DNA from 4 places in the Pseudomonas sp. S3_C06 genome. Region 1 is predicted to be linked to each of the others. Evidence: predicted binding sites of a transcription regulator. Region 1 holds the regulator's gene; each other region holds the start of a gene.
The links. Region 1 encodes FliA, which starts transcription of late flagellar genes. Its sites were predicted from a motif close to CTAAAGTTTNNNNNNNNNNNGCCGNTAA; they were not measured.
Positions count from the first base shown of each region.

Region 2: a site for FliA is predicted at 2,694-2,721, ahead of AB4N44_RS18030 (methyl-accepting chemotaxis protein). Genes of this name have one in related genera too.
Region 3: a site for FliA is predicted at 2,644-2,671, ahead of AB4N44_RS16375 (methyl-accepting chemotaxis protein). Genes of this name have one in related genera too.
Region 4: a site for FliA is predicted at 2,372-2,399, ahead of AB4N44_RS10150 (methyl-accepting chemotaxis protein). Genes of this name have one in related genera too.

Region 1 covers NZ_CP162747.1:5,706,840-5,711,469, forward strand. Annotated here, with positions in the region: gene flhA (flagellar biosynthesis protein FlhA) at 1-273, shown strand, start outside; gene flhF (flagellar biosynthesis protein FlhF) at 285-1,625, shown strand; gene fleN (flagellar synthesis regulator FleN) at 1,742-2,572, shown strand; gene fliA (RNA polymerase sigma factor FliA) at 2,569-3,309, shown strand; gene AB4N44_RS25395 (chemotaxis response regulator CheY) at 3,476-3,847, shown strand; gene AB4N44_RS25400 (protein phosphatase CheZ) at 3,866-4,630, shown strand, end outside.
Region 2 covers NZ_CP162747.1:4,025,883-4,030,512, reverse strand. Annotated here, with positions in the region: gene AB4N44_RS18040 (non-ribosomal peptide synthetase) at 1-84, shown strand, start outside; gene AB4N44_RS18035 (SRPBCC family protein) at 107-574, shown strand; gene AB4N44_RS18030 (methyl-accepting chemotaxis protein) at 698-2,578, opposite strand; gene AB4N44_RS18025 (sigma-70 family RNA polymerase sigma factor) at 2,883-3,383, shown strand; partial or broken gene AB4N44_RS18020 (FecR domain-containing protein) at 3,383-4,385, shown strand; gene AB4N44_RS18015 (TonB-dependent siderophore receptor) at 4,474-4,630, shown strand, end outside.
Region 3 covers NZ_CP162747.1:3,663,029-3,667,658, reverse strand. Annotated here, with positions in the region: gene AB4N44_RS16390 (putative bifunctional diguanylate cyclase/phosphodiesterase) at 1-8, shown strand, start outside; gene AB4N44_RS16385 (NorM family multidrug efflux MATE transporter) at 116-1,513, opposite strand; gene AB4N44_RS16380 (LysR substrate-binding domain-containing protein) at 1,673-2,593, shown strand; gene AB4N44_RS16375 (methyl-accepting chemotaxis protein) at 2,776-4,630, shown strand, end outside.
Region 4 covers NZ_CP162747.1:2,316,744-2,321,373, reverse strand. Annotated here, with positions in the region: gene AB4N44_RS10160 (inorganic phosphate transporter) at 1-989, opposite strand, end outside; gene AB4N44_RS10155 (transporter) at 1,214-2,236, opposite strand; gene AB4N44_RS10150 (methyl-accepting chemotaxis protein) at 2,514-4,136, shown strand; gene AB4N44_RS10145 (hypothetical protein) at 4,247-4,630, shown strand, end outside.

The sequences.
Region 1 (4,630 bases):
CTCAATAGTCTGCAGAAGGCAGGACAAGGCTCGGAAGAGGGCGTTCTGCTGGAGCCAAGCATGGCCGAGAAGCTGCAGCGTTCGCTCATCGAAGCGGCGCAGCGTCAGGAAATGCAAGGTCAGCCGGTGATCCTTTTGGTCGCTGGCCCGATCCGCGCGATGCTCTCGCGCTTTGGCCGCCTCGCAGTCCCTGGGCTGCATGTGCTGGCCTACCAGGAAATACCGGACAACAAGCAAGTGACCATCGTTGCGACAGTAGGGCCCAACGGCTGAGGTAGTGGTTTATGCAAGTTAAGCGTTTCTTTGCCGCCGATATGCGTCAGGCCATGAAGCTGGTTCGTGATGAGCTGGGCGCTGATGCCGCCATCATTGGCAACCGCCGCATTGCTGGCGGTGTCGAGCTGACGGCGGCACTGGATTACAAATTGTCGGCGCTGGCGCCACGGGTTCCGAACATGGAACTCGAAGACGAGCTGCGCAAGACTCAGTCGCGCATCGTCACCGCCCAGGCCGAACTGAGCCTGCGTGGCGAAGCCGACGGCAACAGCAATCGCCAGATCTTCGCCGGGCTGCCATTGACGGCCGGCCTGCCGCTGACTGCCGCTGAACCGCTGAGCGAGCCGACCTACGCCGCACCGGCGCGTCCGGCCCCGGCGCCTGCGCAGTCTTCCGGCGGCGTTGATCCGCGTGCACTGGATTCGATGCGCTTTGAATTGAACAGCCTGCGCGAGCTGATGGAAGTTCAGCTCGGCACCCTGGCCTGGAATCAGCTGCAAGGCAGCCGTCCGGCGCAAGCCAACCTGTATCGCCGTCTGCAACGTATCGGTCTGTCCGGCCCGTTGTCGCGCGATCTGCTGGCGATGATCACTGATATCGAGGAGCCGCGTCAGGCCTGGCGCATGCTGCTTGCGCACCTGGCGCGGATGATTGCCGTACCGGAAGTCGAGCCGCTGGAAGAGGGCGGTGTGATTGCCATGGTCGGCCCGGCCGGCATGGGCAAGACCACCACGCTGGCCAAGCTGGCCGCGCGTTATGTGCTGAAATACGGCGCGCAGAATGTCGCGCTGGTGAGCATGGACAGCTTCCGCATCGGTGCGCAGGAACAGCTGAAGACGCTGGGCCGCATTCTCAATGTGCCGGTGACTCACGTCGATCCGGGCCAATCGCTGGTGCAAGCGCTGGATCCACTGCTGCGCAAACGCGTGGTATTGATCGATACTGCCGGCCTGCAAGCCAGTGATCCGGCCCTGCGCATGCAGCTCGAAAGTCTGGCCGGGCGTGGCATCCGTTCAAAAAATTATCTGGTCTTGGCAACCACCAGCCAGAAACAGGTTCTAACCGCCGCTTATCACAGTTACAAGCGTTGCGGGCTTGCCGGCTGCATCCTGACTAAACTGGATGAAACGGCCAGCCTTGGCGAAGTGTTGAGCCTGGCGATCAGTCATGAATTGCCGGTCGCGTACCTGACCGATGGCCCACGGATTCCGGATGATTTGCATCTGCCGCGCCGTCATCAATTGGTCAGCCGCGCCGTCAGCGTGCAAATGCAGGAAGAACCCAGCGAAGAAGCCATGGCTGACATGTTCGCTGATATCTATCACAGCCCGACCAAGCAGGTAGGCTGAGGTATTCATGAACAGTTTTTGTACCTACATCGATGGTCTGCCATGCATTGTTCCGGTTGTGAACGCGCAGCCAGTAATGTGGCCTCCGTCTATGCAAGACAAGGTAAAGAAATAACATGGGCAGCATGCATCCCGTACAGGTGATCGCGGTGACCGGCGGCAAAGGTGGCGTCGGCAAGACTAACGTGTCAGTGAACTTGTCTCTGGCGCTGGCAGAGCTTGGCCGTCGGGTCATGCTGCTGGACGCCGATCTGGGACTGGCGAACGTCGACGTTTTGTTGGGTCTGACCCCTAAACGCACATTGGCCGACGTGATCGAAGGCCGCTGCGAATTGCGCGACGTGCTGTTGCAAGGCCCCGGTGGCATTCGCATCGTCCCGGCCGCGTCCGGCACGCAGAGCATGGTGCACCTGAGCCCGGCGCAACATGCCGGTCTGATTCAGGCGTTCAGCGACATCGGCGACAATCTCGACGTACTGGTGATCGACACCGCTGCGGGTATTGGTGACTCGGTAGTCAGTTTCGTACGCGCAGCGCAGGAAGTGTTGCTGGTGGTCTGCGACGAGCCGACCTCGATCACCGACGCCTACGCGCTGATCAAATTGCTCAACCGCGATTACGGCATGAACCGCTTCCGCGTCCTCGCCAACATGGCGCAGAGCCCGCAGGAAGGGCGCAACCTGTTCGCCAAGTTGACCAAGGTCACGGATCGCTTCCTTGACGTGGCCCTACAATACGTCGGCGCCGTGCCTTACGACGAAAGCGTGCGTAAAGCGGTGCAGAAGCAGCGTGCGGTGTACGAAGCCTTCCCGCGTTCCAAGTGCGCACTGGCGTTCAAGGCGATCGCGCAGAAGGTCGACACTTGGCCGCTGCCCGCCAATCCGCGTGGCCACCTTGAGTTTTTCGTCGAGCGCCTCGTGCAGCAAACGGCAGGGCCCGTGCTATGACCGCAAGCGGTATGAACTACTACAAGAAGTCGGCACGTGACGCGCAGTACGAACTGATCGAGCGTTACGCGCCACTGGTCAAACGCATTGCCTACCACTTGCTGGCACGCTTGCCGGCGAGTGTGCAGGTCGAAGACCTGATCCAGGCCGGGATGATCGGCCTGCTCGAAGTCTCGACCAAATATGACGCCAGCAAAGGCGCCAGTTTCGAAACGTACGCGGGCATTCGAATCCGCGGCGCGATGCTCGACGAAGTGCGCAAAGGGGACTGGGCGCCACGCTCGGTTCACCGCAATACCCGTATGGTCAGCGACGCAATTCGCTCAATTGAAGCTAAAACCGGCCGTGATGCTAAAGATCACGAGGTTGCGGCCGAACTCCAATTGAGTCTCGACGATTACTACGGGATTTTGAATGACACCTTGGGCAGCCGCCTGTTCAGTTTCGACGACCTGCTGCAGGACGGCGAACACGAAGGGCTGCACGAGGATGGCGCGAGTGCTCATCTTGAGCCGTCACGCGATCTGGAAGATGAACGTTTCCAGGCTGCGTTGGCGGACGCGATTGCCAATTTGCCGGAGCGTGAGCGACTGGTGTTGGCGCTGTACTACGACGAAGAGCTGAACCTCAAGGAGATCGGTGAAGTCCTTGGCGTCAGTGAATCGCGGGTCAGCCAGTTACACAGCCAGTGCGCGGCCCGTTTGCGGGGGCGTTTGGGGGAGTGGCGAGCGCGCTGAAGGCAGTGTGGGGACACTGCGAACGAGGCTGGTGCGGTGGTGAACGGCACCGGTCTTGCTCTGTTGTGCTCCAGACAGTCTTCGAGTGCTGCGCCGATTGATTGAAGTGGCGCGTCCAGGTGCTGGGCGCGTTTAAGACTGCTTGGAGGTCGAATTGAACAAAGACATGAAAATCCTCATCGTTGATGACTTCTCAACGATGCGGCGGATCATCAAGAACCTGCTGCGTGATCTTGGGTTCACCAACACCGTCGAGGCTGACGATGGCGTCACTGCCATTCCGGTGCTCAACAGCGGCAGCATCGACTTTCTGGTAACGGACTGGAACATGCCGGGCATGACCGGTATCGACCTGCTGCGTCACGTGCGTGCCGATGAAAAACTCAAGCACTTGCCGGTGTTGATGGTGACGGCTGAAGCCAAGCGCGAGCAGATCATTGAAGCCGCTCAGGCCGGTGTAAACGGCTATGTAGTCAAACCTTTCACGGCTCAGGCGTTGAAAGACAAAATCGAGAAGATTTTCGAACGCATCGGCTGATGAACGCGCGGGGGAGCTATGGAGCATAACGAATCTTCACAGGGCGATTTCGAGTCGACCCTGAAAAAACACGCGGTCGAACTGGTCGAGAGCCTTGAAAAAGGCAGGTTCGGCGACGCTGTGCAACTGATCCATGAGCTCAATCAGACCCGTGACCGTGGCCTGTATCAGGAAGTGGGCAAGCTCACACGTGAACTGCACAGTGCGATCGTCAACTTCCAGATCGACCCGAACATGCCGCAGGCCGAGGAAGTGTCGCAAATCACCGACGCCACCGAACGCCTGGGCTATGTGGTCAAGCTGACGGAAGCCGCGGCCAACCGCACCATGGATCTGGTGGAAAGCGCCACGCCGGTGGTCAACAGTCTGGCTGATGAAGCGCAGACCTTGAGCGCCGATTGGGGTCGCTTCATGCGTCGCGAGGTCGGGGCTGAAGAGTTCCGTGAACTGGCGCGCCGGGTCGACGGTTTTCTGTCACGCAGCAGCACGGACAACCGTGCGGTGTCGAGCAATCTCAACGACATCCTGCTGGCCCAGGATTACCAGGACCTCACCGGTCAGGTGATCAAGCGTGTGACCCAACTGGTCACCGAAGTCGAAAGCAATTTGCTCAAACTCGTGCTCATGGCCAGTCAGGTCGACCGCTTTGCGGGCATCGAACATGACCGCGCCGCGATGCTTGCAGAAAAAGATCCACAAAAACATCTCTCGCAGGGTGAAGGTCCGCAGATTCATGCCGATAAACGAGAAGACGTTGTGTCCGGTCAGGACGATGTGGACGAT
Region 2 (4,630 bases), 1.7 Mb from region 1:
CAGATGGGCGCGCACTACCCGCAGAAATCCCCAGCGCTGCTACGTCGCGGCTGCGACTACCTGAAACAAATCAACTTCATCTGAAGCAATAAAAAGGAGCAACACCATGAGCAATCTGCAACCCGATACCCTGATCAAAAACCCGCACGGCTGCCACGTTGTCTCTTCGGTAGAAGTGCCGGCGGACGCCGCGCAAGTCTGGGCGCTGGTCGGCAACTTCGGCGGTTTCGACCGTTTCATTCCGGCGCTGTCGCACATCGAATTGACCGGTGAGGGCGTGTCCTCACTGCGCAAGAAATGCTTCAAGGATGGCAACGTGGTGGTCGAGCAACTCAACTCCCGCGATGAGCACGCGCGGAGCATGACCTGGACAACGATTTACAACACCTTGGGGGTGGCGAATCTGTGGGCGGCGATGAATGTGGAAGCGCTGGGCGCAGGCAAGTCCCGCGCGACGTGGACGATCATTGCCGAGCCGGCCTCGGGCGGCGAAGAGGCACTGCCGGGGTTCAAGGATTTTGTGCAGGGGTTTGCGGATGATGCGATGGGGAATGTGCTGAGGCTGTTTGTTTAAGGCTTCGGCTTTGCGGTGAATGCACCACCGCTTTCGCGAGCAGGCTCGCTCCCACAGGGAAATGCATTCCAAATGTGGGAGCGAGCCTGCTCGCGAAGAACGATAACGCGGTCTGACTTGAGGTCAGATCTTGAAGCTGTCGACCAATTGCTTCAGGCGGTTGGCCTGCTGCGACAACGCATCACAATCCTTCAATGTTTCATTGAGGTTGGCCACGCTCTGCTGGTTCAGCAGGTTGATCTGGTTAACGTCGACGTTGAGAGTTTCCACCACGGCGGTCTGCTCTTCAGTGGCCGCTGCCACCGACTGGTTCATACCGTCGATTTCGCCGATGCGCTGGGTCACGCTGACCAGACGCAAACCGGCCTGGTTGGCCACTTCCACGCTCTGCTCGCTGGAGGCCTGACTGGCATTCATCGTGGTCACCGCTTCACGCGAACCGACCTGCAGGGAAGTGATCATCTTGTGGATCTCTTCCGCCGATTCCTGGGTGCGATGGGCGAGGTTACGCACCTCATCCGCCACCACGGCAAAACCACGTCCGGCTTCACCGGCACGCGCTGCTTCGATCGCGGCGTTGAGCGCCAACAGGTTGGTCTGCTGCGAAATGCCTTTGATCACATCGAGGATGTGGCCGATGTTGTCCGTGCTGGCGTTCAGGGTTTCGATCTGGGTGCACGACAGGCTGATCTTCTGCGACAGTTCAGTCATCGCCAGAATCGTCTGCTCGACCACCTGACGACCGTCATCGGCCTGCTCGCTGGCACCACTGGCATGCTGCGAAGCATCGGCGGCGTTGCGCGCAATTTCCTGCGTAGCGGCACCCAGCTCGTTGATCGCCGCGGCGACGCTGTTGGTGCGTGCACTTTGCTCGTCAGAGCCGACGATCGAGGCATTGGACGAAGCCATCACCCGTTGCGACAGGTCATGCACATGGCGAGTCGCCGAGGAGACTTCGGAAATCGAGGCGTGAATCCGCTCAACGAACTGGTTGAACGCGCTGCCCAATTCACCGAACTCGTCTTTGCTTTCCACAACCAGACGGCGAGTCAGGTCGCCTTCACCCTGAGCAATGTCCTGCATCGCGCGGCCCATGGTGGTCAGCGGACGCATCAACACGTTAATCAACAGGCTCAGCAGCAGCGCAATGGCGGCCACCGCAACGAACATTGCGATCAGTGCCGAAGTACGGAATTGGCTGAGTGCGGCGTAGGCTTTATCACGATCAATCGACAGACCGATGTACCACTGCGCATTCGGCAGATCGCTGACCGGGGTGAACGACAGAATGCGTTCCTGGCCGTTGAGCACCACGTTCTGGTTGCCCTTCTCGATGCGCACGCTGGTGTTCGGGTAGATGTCTTTCAGGTTTTTCATGACCTGATCTTTGTCCGGGCTGACGATCACCTGACCGTCGGCGCTGACCAGGAACGCGTGGCCGAGGCCACCGAAGTCCACCGAGTTGATGATCTTCACCAGGGTTTCCAGGCTCAGGTCACCACCGACCACGCCGAGCAGCTCGCCGTTCTTTTTCACCGGCATGGCGATGGTCACTACCAGGCCACCGACAGCGGCCATGTAGGGCGGCGTCAGCATGGTTTTGTCAGCCACAACGGCTTGCTTGTACCAAGGGCGCTGACGCGGGTCGTAGCCGTCCGGCATCTTCGCGTCAGGGCGCTGGGTGAACACACCGTTGGCCTGACCGACGTAGGTGAACTGGAAATTCGAGGTGAAGGCCGGTTGATCGACCAGACCCGGGAAGTCGGCGTCCTTGCCCTGATGGGCAACGTTCTGCGCGAGGTTTTCCAGCACCAGAATCCGCCCGCTCATCCAGTTCTGCACGCTGCTGGCGGTCAGATCACCGGCCTGCTGCACGGAGGACTGAAGGTTCTGACGAATGGTGTTTCGCTGCAGATAGTCGTTGTAGAGGGTGAACAGCGCGAACGCCAGGACCACGACGCCCGAGGCGGCCAACAGGATTTTATGGCTGAACTTGAGATTCATTTCATGGGACTTCTTATGCCAAAAGTGGGGATGCGTTCCGGATGCAACATTCCATGTACAGCGCAGGCAGCGTTCTTCTGGCCGCTCTACTTTGGTGCACGCATGTCTCACCAGTCTGTCGGCACGTGTCGGAGAAATCTTAGGGCTGAGTGGGAAATGGATGGCATTTCTGCCGGATTCCCGCCGAACGGCGCGCCAGAGCGTTCTGCCCGATGTTTTTCAGTGCTGATGTTCGGGTGACAGTTGCAAATTTCGTAACCCTTGATGACAATGCGAGTAATTATCATTTGTGACGTTCGCGTTCATGTCCTCACCCGAGTTTGCAGTACAGACGCTTTACAGTAGTCATCACGGCTGGCTTAACGCGTGGTTGCGCGCCCGTTTGGGCAACGCGGCGGATGCGGCGGATCTGGCCCAGGATACTTTCGTACGCCTGTTGCAACGCACCGAACGCCTCGAACTCAAAGCACCTCGCGCCTTTCTGCGCACCATCGCGCGTGGTCTGGTGATTGATCATTGGCGTCGCGAGGAAATCGAACGCGCCTATCTGGAAACCATCGCGCATCTACCCGAAGCCGAAACGCCAAGCGCCGAAGCCCGCGCACTGGTGATCGAATTGCTGGAAAGCATCGCGCGGATGCTTGAAGGACTGAAGCCGAAAGTGCGTCAGGCGTTTCTGCTGGCGCAGTGCGAAGGTTTGACCCACAAGCAGATCGCCGAACAGATGGGCCTGTCGTTGCGCTCGGTCGAACGTTACATCGCCGACGCGCTGTATCACTGCTACGTGCTGCGGTACGAAAACTGATGCCTGTGGATAATCTTTCTCTTGGCCGTCGCACCGAGCCGCAGCAGCAGGTGGTCAAACAGGCCATTCACTGGCTGTTGCGCCTGCGCAACAATCATGGCAATCCGCGCCTGAACCGCCAGTGTGAACAGTGGCGCGCCGAACATCATGAGCATGAACTGGCCTGGCAACGGGTGCAGTCGCTGCAAGCCGAATTGAGCAATAACCTGCGTGCGGTGCCTGGTGCGCAAGTGGCGTTCAACACTCTGGAAAACAGTGCTCAGGGTTTGGGCCGGCGACAGGCCTTGAAATTGCTGTCCGGCGCTTTGCTGACGGGCTCCGCTGCATGGCTGGCCAAGGACACTGCGGCATGGCAACAGTGGAGCGCCGATTACGCTACGGCGACGGGCGAGCGGCGCGGCTTCCAGTTGCCGGATGGCACGCGGATCGAACTCAACACCGCGAGTGCAGTGGATCTGGATTACACCGCGCAGCGGCGGCTGATCAAACTGACGCGCGGCGAGATCATCGTCACCTGTGGCGGCGCTGATCAGGGGGCGTCGTCTGATCGGCCGTTGCGGATACAAAACCGTCACGGCACTTACGAACCTTTCGACGCCCGATTCATCCTGCGTCAGGAACAGGATTGCACTCGGCTCAGCGTCACCCATGGTCAGGTTGCGATCCGTTCCGGCAGCACTTCGGTACAAGCACTGGCGGGTCAAAGTTATCTGATCGATCACCATCGGGTTCGCCCGGCGCCGCCGCTGGCTATGGATGCCGGCGCCTGGGTCGACGGCTTGATCGTCACGCGCAACATGCGTCTGGGCGACTTTATCGCTGAAGTCGGGCGTTATCGTCAGGGCTTTCTGAACTGCGCGGCGGAGGTGGCGAGATCTGCGCTTGTCCGGGGTATTCCGCCTGGAAGACACCGACAAGCTGTTGGCCATCCTGCCGCAGACGTTGCCAGTGCAATTGCGCTATCGCACGCGCTGGTGGGTGACGCTGGAGCGCGTCGCCTGAAATTATTTTGGCGGGTTTTTGCTGCAGGTCCGGCTTAGTCAGTAAGCACTTCAATTCAAGCGTTTGCGACTTCCTACGGAAACCTACAATGACTGTCCGCGCCACCTGTAAGAACACTCTGAATTTAAATGCCGAATCGGGCCTGCTGCGCCACGCCGTTCGGGCAGCGCTTTTTTCCACGGCGCTGGGCGTTAGTGTGATGCCCGGTTTGAGCATGGCGGATAATCCGGCGGCCAGTGAAGTCA
Region 3 (4,630 bases), 2.0 Mb from region 1:
TGAACTGAGCACATAACCAATGTAGGAGTGAGCCTGCTCGCGATAGCGGTGTGTCAAAAATGATGAGTTGTCTGACACACCGCTATCGCGAGCAGGCTCACTCCTACAAGGGATCTCAGTCGGTCTGCGGGACAGTGAACTGACTTGATGACGCAGGCTCCAGCCGAATCATCCGCTTCATCTTCCATTCGAACGCCAGGGTCAAACTCACCGCTGCACACGCCAACCCCAACGCCAATCCCCACCAGACCCCCGTCGGCCCCCAATTGAGGTGGAACGCCATCCACCAGGCCGCCGGCGCGCCGATCAGCCAATAGCAGCCGAGCCCGACCAGAAACGTGGTCTTCGCATCCTTGAGCCCACGTATGCAGCCCATGGCAATCGTCTGCGTACCGTCGAACAATTCAAACCACGCCGCCACCGCCAGCAGGCTCACCGCGAGGCGAATCACCTCGGCAAACGCTGGATCGTTGTGATCGAGGAACAACCCGACCAACTCATTTGGCAGCAGCCAGAACACCATGGCGAAACCCAGCATGACCACGGCGCCAAAGACGATCCCGACCCGGCCGGACATCCGTGCATCGCTCAATTGACCGGCGCCGTAATGCTGGCCGACGCGCATGGTGATTGCGTACGACATCCCCGCCGGCACCATGAATGCCACCGAAACAATCTGCAGGGCGATCTGGTGTGCGCCCAACTGCGTGCTGCCCATGGTGCCCATGCACAGCGCCGCGAAGGCGAACAAGCCCACTTCCACAGCGTAGGTGCCGCCAATCGGCAGACCGAGGCGCCACAGTTCTTTCAGGTATTGCCGGTTCGGTCGCGACAGGCCCGCACGCAAAGGGTAAGCGTCATAAGCCGGATGCCGACGGATGTGCCAGGCCAATGCCAACGCCATGCAGTTGGCGACAATCGCCGTGACCAGGCCGATCCCGGTCAGACCCATTTTCGGCAGGCCGAACATGCCGGTGATCAGCGCGTAATTGAGCAGGAAGTTGGCCACCGTGCCGGCCAGGCTGATAACCATCACCGGCGTCGCCCGGCCAATCGCGCTGGTAAAACCGCGCAGGGCCATGAAGCTCAAGTAGCCGGGCAGGGCGAAGGGCAGGGCGATGAGGAATTGCCCGGCGGCGTTGACGTTGGTTTCGGTCTGGCCGAACAACAGCAACACCGGTTTCAGATTCCACAGCAACAACCCGGCGCCCAACGCCATCAGCCACGCCAGCCACAGCCCGGCCTGAGTCAGCCGTGCGGCGCCAATGATGTCGCCGGCGCCTTTGCGAATCGCCACCAGCGTGCCGACTGCCGCAATCACGCCGATGCAGAAAATCGATACGAACGAGTAAGTCGCTGCACCGAGACCGCCGCCCGCGAGCGCTTCGGGACTCAGGCGGGCCATCATTAAAGTGTCAGTCAGCACCATCAACATGTGCGCCAACTGTGAAGCAATCAACGGCCCTGCCAGCCGCAGAATGGCCCAGAGTTCGGTACGCACAGGATGCTGCATGGTCATCACCACTCGATTTTCAGAGGGAACAGAAGACCGTCGATTCTCGGCGCTTGGCAGGTTTTGCACAAAGGGATAAAAAGGATGGGTGGCATGATTAAAACTCATCTTGAGCAGTTTTCGTCAGACTGGCTGCATCCCGCTATAGGAGCTTTCTGCATGTCTCGTCGTCTTCCTCCCTTGTATGCCCTGCGCGCATTTGAAGCAGCGGCACGGCACAGTTCGTTCACCCGTGCGGCGGAAGAGTTGTCGATCACCCAGAGCGCAGTCAGTCGGCATATTCGAACCCTGGAAGATCATTTCGCTTGCCGGCTATTCCACCGCAGTGGTCGAAACCTGCAACTGACCGAGGCCGCTCGCCTGCTGTTGCCCGGCATCCGCGAAGGCTTCACGGCGCTGGAGCGGGCCTGCAATACCTTGCGCGCCGAAGACGACATTCTGCGTATGAAGGCGCCGTCGACCCTGACCATGCGCTGGCTGCTGGCACGGCTCAGTCGCTTCCGCCACTTGCAGCCGGGCAACGAAGTGCAACTGACCAGCGCCTGGATGGATGTGGATTCGGTGGACTTCAACGATGAGCCTTTTGATTGCGCTGTCCTGTTGAGTGACGGGCATTTTCCACCGGACTGGGAGGCGAGCCTGTTATTTCCCGAAGAACTGATTCCGGTGGGTGCGCCAAACCTGCTGAATGATCAGCCATGGGATTTGGCCCGGCTGGCGTCCACCGAATTGCTCCATCCAACCCCGGATCGTCGTGACTGGCGCAGTTGGCTGGAGCACATGGGGCTGTCCGATCAGGTGTCGCTCAAGGGCGGACAGGTGTTCGATACGCTTGAGTTAGGGATGATCGCCGCGGCGCGCGGTTATGGTGTGTCGATGGGCGACCTGTTGATGGTCGCCGAAGATGTGGCGCAGGGACGACTGAGTCTGCCGTGGCCGACGGCCGTCGCCAGCGGACTGAATTATTACCTGGTGTGGCCAAAGACCCGTCCGGGAGGTGAACGTTTGCGCCGCCTCAGCGACTTCCTGCAAGGCGAAGTCCGCGCCATGGAACTGCCGGCGGTTACGCGCTTGAGCTGAAACGTTCGAGCCGCCACAATGGCGGCCTTGTGCCATAACCCTGCTGCTCGCTCAAGTATTCGGCTTTACCGCCGAATACGTGCATGTGGAACCGTCGTGCCGGTATCCACGATTCACCCCCACTATTAAAAATTATCCGAGCTGCGATCAAGGAGGATCGGAAAGTTCGGCCAGGAGCTGTCATGTCTCAACCTCGCGCTCGGATCGCCTCACAGTTAGGCCTCGCCCTCGCCGTGATACTGGCGATAGTCATCAGTGGCAGTACGGTGTTCGCCCTGCGTTCGCTGGATTCCGCCAACCTCGCTACCCGTGAAGAGCATCTGGCCAGTGAGGCGCGGCTGCTGGCCGACCAACTGAGCACCTTTCACGGCACGCTGCGTGAAAGCACCCAGCGGCTCAGCGGGTTGTTCGAAAAGCGCTTCAGCGCGGGTCTGAGCATTCACCCGAGTGAACCGGTGACGGTGGCCGGCACCCAGACCCCGGGCCTGCACCTGGGCAGCGAAGTGTTGAACAACAACTTCAAGGAAGTCGACGAGTTCAAGCAGATGACCGCCGGCGTCGCCACACTGTTCGTGCGCAGCGGCGAAGACTTCGTACGGGTCAGCACCTCGCTGACCAAGCAGGACGGCACTCGCGCCATTGGCACCTTGCTTGACCACGCGCACCCGGCGTACGCGAAGTTGATGGCGGGGCAGAGCTATGTCGGCCGCGCGTTGCTGTTCGATCGTTCCTACATGACCCAATACACCCCGGTGCGCGATGGCAGCGGCAAGGTGATTGCGGTGCTGTTCGTCGGCTTCGATTACACCGATGCTCAAAACGCCCAGTTCGACAACCTCAAGCGCTTCCGCATTGGCCAGACCGGCTCGCTGGCGCTGCTCGATGAGCAGAGCAAATGGCTGGTTGCACCGGCAGGTGTGCAGGCGTTGGATCAAGCGATTCCAGTGATCAAGGATCTGGCGAAATCGCCGGGCAAAGGTCAGTTCTGGGGCGACAACTCCGAAGATTTCTACAGCGTCGCGGTGCCGTTTGATGGTGGCCCGTGGTCGGTGGTAGCAAGCATGCCGAAAGCCGAAATCCGCGCAGTGACGTGGAGCGTCGGTACGCAACTGGCGATCGGCAGTCTGTTGGCGATGCTGCTGGCGGTCGGTTCCGTGGTCTGGTTGCTGCGTAGCAAACTGGCGCCACTGAGCGATCTCGTCCGTCAGGCGGAAGCCTTGGGCGCCGGCGATCTGAGCGTGCGCCTGAACGTGTCGAGCAACGACGAAATCGGTCAGCTGTCTCGCGCGTTCAACCAGATGAGCCAAGCGCTGTCGACCATGGTCGAGCACATTCGTCGCTCCTCGGAAGAGGTCAACAGCCGTGCCCAGGCCCTGTCCGGTTTGTCCGGCGGTGCCTATGAAGGCATGGAGCAACAGTCCGGCGAAATCACCAGTATGGCCGGCGCAGTGGAAGAGTTCAGCGCGACCTCGCTGAACATTGCCGACAACATGGGCGCGACCCAGCGTCTGGCGCAGGAAAACGCCCAGCAAACCCAGATTGGCCGCAGCTCGATGGAAGAAGCGTCGTCCTCGCTGGAGCAAATCGCTGGCGCCCTGAACAGCACCGCCAGCGTGATCAACACCCTCGGTCAGCGTTCGCAGGAAATCGGCGGCATCGTCGGTGTGATCACCTCGATCGCCGAGCAGACCAACCTGTTGGCACTCAACGCTGCGATTGAAGCGGCCCGTGCCGGCGAACAAGGTCGCGGCTTTGCCGTGGTAGCCGATGAAGTGCGCAGCCTGGCCTCGCGTACCCGCCAGGCGACTGATGAAATTTCCAGCATGATCCACAGCATCCAGCAGGAAACCGGCAACGCCATCAGCACCATGGAGCAGGGCAATGTGCTGATGCAGGAAGGCTTGTCGCGCAACGCCAACGTGGCGTCGGCGCTGGCGCGTATTGACGAGCAGAGCCGTTCGGCGGGGCAGCAGTTTGCCGCGATCACCACGGCGACTCAGGAGCAGAGCAGCACTGCGACGTTGTTGAGCAGTAATT
Region 4 (4,630 bases), 3.3 Mb from region 1:
ACTGCACGCGGATCGGCCGGCGTCGGCAGCGGCGCACTTTTCACCAGCGCTTGCTGGGTGACTTGTGCCACAGCGGCGAACTGCAACGATTGTTCTTCTGGCATCGTGCGGTTCAAGGCATAGGCCATTGGCAGCGTACCGACCAGAATCAACATGATCAGGCCCATGCCTTTCTGGCCGTCGTTGGAGCCGTGGGCGAAGGACACGCCGGTGCAGGTCAGAATCAGCAAACCGCGAATCCACCACGGTGGCGGCGTGTTGCCTTCAGGTGCCTTGTACAGCGAACGATTCTTCACGAAGGCGCGCAGCGCCAGCAGCAACAGTGCCGCACAACCGAAACCCACCAACGGCGAGAGCAGCAACGCATAACCGATCTTGGTCGCCTGCGCCCAATCGACACCGCTGGTGCCGTCGCGGCCGTGCATCAAGGCGTTGGCCACGCCGACGCCGATGATCGAGCCTATCAGCGTGTGCGATGACGACGCCGGCAAACCCAGCCACCAGGTGCCGAGGTTCCACAGGATCGCCGCAATCAGCAGAGCAAAGATCATCGAAAAACCGGCTGACGAACCGACCTGCAGAATCAACTCCACCGGCAGCAAGGCGATGATGCCGAACGCCACCGCGCCGCTCGAAAGCAGCACGCCGAGAAAGTTGAAGAACCCCGACCAGACCACCGCCACGTTCGGCGGCAACGAGTGGGTGTAAATCACCGTCGCGACGGCGTTGGCGGTGTCGTGGAAACCGTTGACGAACTCGAAACCCAGGGCAATCAGCAACGCCACACCGAGCAGCAGAAACGGCGTCCAGGTGGTGACCACCGTGCCGAGTTCGTGCATGTCGTGCATCAGGCTGTAGGCGGTGAACAGCATCCCCATCGCCAGCACGGCGAAAAAGATCACGTAGGTAAACGGGCTGGTTTTCTTGTCGAGGGCTGGCCTGCCGCTGGCGGCGGACGCGGGGCTGGCGGTCAGGGAGGGAGTAGCCATGGCAGGACAATCCTGAGCGAGGGAAGGAATGTCGCCCATGATCGTTGCAGAATGTTACAGAGAGACTGCGCCATGTCAGTGTTTGGCTGATTAACCCAACCGTCGGTCTTCTGCTCGTTCCCACGCTCTGCGTGGGAATGACGCCCGGGACGCTCCGCGTCCCTGTGACGCAGAGCGTCACTTGATGCATTCCCACGCAGAGCGTGGGAACGAGCGTTCAGGCGTCAGTAATCTCCGCGCTTGCGAAACGCCCAACGCCCGGCAATCACGGTAAACGTCGCCACCAGCGCGACCAATATCCAGAACCCCTCCGGATCCTGCGACAACGGCACCCCGCCCACATTCATCCCGAAAAAACCGGCAATGATATTGATCGGCAGAGCCAGCACCGTGACCACGGTCAGGGTGAACAACGTGCGGTTGCTCTGCTCGTTGAGGTTGGCGGCGATCTCTTCCTGGAGCAGTTTGATCCGCTCACCGAGGGCCGTGAGGTCGTTGATGATCAGCGCAAACTCCTCGGTGGATTTGCGCAGCTCCTTGACGTCTTCCTTCTGCAACCATGGCGGCGGCCGATTAAGCAGGCGTAACAACGAGCCCGGTTCCAGCGCCAGCAGCCGTTGCAAACGTACCAGCACGCGCCGGTTGGCACCCAGTTCGGCGCGGTTGGTCGACAGTCGCGAGGAAAGCAATTCGTCCTCGACCTGATCGACACTCAGGCTGGTCTTGCGCACGATCTGCGTCAGCACTTCGCCTTGATCGCGCAGCAGATGCACAAGCAACTCCGAGGGCGAACGAAAGCGTTCGCCGGCCTTCACCGATGAGCGCAATTTGTCCACCGAGTGCAGCGGTTGCAAACGCGCACTGACGATCAGTTTGCTGCGCACACAAACCCACAGCGTCGACACGTCCGAAGAGACCATGCTGCTGAGGTTGAACACCACATCGTTGACCACCGCCAGCAACGCCGAATCGACATGTTCGATACGCGTCGAACGCGAGCCTTCGTGCAGCGCCTCGAAAAACTCTTCAGGCAATTGCAGATGACTTTTCATCCAGCGTTCGCACGCCGCATGCGCAAGATTGAGGTGCAGCCAGAGGAATTCGCCCGTGTCGTTGTCGTCCTGCAAACAGCGCAACGCTGTCGCCGAGTCGACTTCGCGGCCACGTTCGCCGGGCAGGAAACGAAAGCCGTAGAGCAGGCCAAACAGATCAGGATCGCGATGGCTGATATCGAGGCTGTGGTTCATGAAGGCTCGCTGCGAGGAGGGTGCGTCGGTCGCGCAAATGGCAGGTTCACTGAGCCGCATCATCGCAATGTCACATGACATTTATATGACAGCAAGGTGACGTCAAATCAGCGACTTACCGACGGTCGGATTTTCTTCAAGAAGCCCTCTGGCGCGCCGATCACAGGTGCGTTAGGTTGCGCGCCATTTGCCATGAGCCAAGGCTCGCCGACATGGATGTCCGGCAAAATTTCACGCCTTACCGGGCGTGCCTCATCCCTGTCTTGAGTATCTTGCGATGCTGCAAAAATCCCTGAGAGCGCAAATTCTCGCCTTGCTGAGCGGCAGCCTGCTGGCGGTGCTGTTGATTGCGCTGGCCTGTTTTCATTTCCTGTCCAACGGCGTGCAAAGCTACAGCCAATTGATCGCCGGTCCCCTGCACACCTCGCAACTGATCGACGAAGCCAACCTGCAATTCAAGGTGCAGGTGCAGGAGTGGAAAAACGTCCTGCTGCGCGGCAAGCAACCGGCGGATCTGGCCAAGTATTGGGGTCAGTTCGAAGATCGTCAGCGCGATGTACAGAAGATACTTGGTGAACTGGCCAGCCAGAAAGGCATAGAGCCCAGCCTGAAATCGCGCATTGAACGTTTGCGTGAAGAACACCGCCAGTTGGGTAGCGCTTATCAGAAGGGACGTGATGCCTACGTGGCTGCTGGTGGTGATCCGACGGTGGGTGACGCGGCGGTCAAAGGCGTTGACCGTGCCGCCAGCGATCAGATGAGCGAGCTGGTCGCCGAGTTGCGCAAGCAAGGCACCGCGCAGTCGGCGCTGATCAGTGCCGAGGCTGATCGCACCGTGTGGCTGGGGCTGCTGGTGATGCTCGCGTCGGGTCTGCTGATCGGCTTGTTGAGCCTGTGGCTGGTCAACCGCAACCTGGTGGAGCCGATTCGCAAACTCATTGATTACGTCACGCAGTTGAGCCGCGGCAAACTCGCCGAACGCGTGGTCAGCGACCGTCAGGATGAACTGGGCAACCTCGCCGCAGCGGCCAACACCCTGCGTGATTTCCTCGCCGACACCTTTACTCGTCTGCAGCGCAGCGCCAGTGATCTGGACAGCGCCAGCGGCGAGTTGAACGCCATTGCCACGACCATGGCCGGTGGCACCAACGAGCAGTTCAACCGCACCGATCAGGTGGCCACGGCGATGAACGAAATGTCCGCCACCGCGCAGGAAGTGGCGCGTCACGCCGCCGATGCCGCGCGTGCTGCCGACGATGCCGACCAGTCCGCCCAACAGGGTGAAAAGGTCATGCAGAGCACTATTCACTCGATCACCCAGATGCGCGGTGAAATTGCCAACACCGCCACGGTGATCCGTCGTCTGGAAGCCGACAGCGGCCGCATCGGCAAAGTGCTGGAAGTGATTCGCGGCATCGCCGAGCAGACCAACCTGCTGGCGCTCAACGCTGCGATCGAAGCGGCGCGCGCCGGTGAGGCCGGGCGTGGTTTTGCCGTGGTCGCCGATGAAGTGCGTAACCTCGCGCAGCGCACCGCCGAGTCGATCATCGAGATCAACCAGATCATTCAGAGCGTGCAGACCGGTGCGGTGGACGCGGCGCAAGCCATCGATAGCGGCCAGACGCGCAGTGACGAAAGCGTTGAACAGGTGACCCAGGCTGGTGCGATGCTGGAGCGTATCACTCACGCGGTGGAGGCGATCCGCGACATGAACCGTCAGATCGCTACTGCTGCGGAAGAGCAGACCTCGGTGGCCGAAGACATCTCGCGCAATCTCACCGAGATCACTTCGATCGCCAGCACCAACCTCGACAACGTGCAACGCACCGAAAGTGCCAGCCAGAACTTGCATGGTCTGTCCGGGCAACTGAACGAAGTCACCGCGCGCCTGAGCGCCTGACGCCATCGACTGTGTACCGGTTCGGATACCGAGTCGGTACACAGTCGATCTCAATTACCTGCGGCCGTGGTCGATGACCGGTTATCTATAACCGGCATTGGAGCCTTTCCATGGTGAGCATCACTTCTGTTTCGATCAATCAGACCGTCACCACACCTTCGAGCAAAACCGCAATCAGCGACGTCGGTGACGATTCCTCGACCACGGCAGCCGCCAGCACTGGCGCTACGGCCGATACCGGTAAAGTCGCCGCCGGTGGTGGGGCCGCTCCGGCGGGTGACAGCAGCTCCAGCAGCAGCGAAGAATCGGATTCGGTGAAGGAACTGCGCAAGCAGATTGCCGAGTTGCAGAAGCAATTGCAGGAAGAGCAGCAGGCGTTGCAAGCGGCCCAGGCGAAGCAGGAAAATTCTGATGCGAAGGTCGCCGAGGTGGCTGCCGCCCAAGCGCAGATCACCGCCACCTCGGCCTCCCTGTCCACCGCCACAGCCTCATTG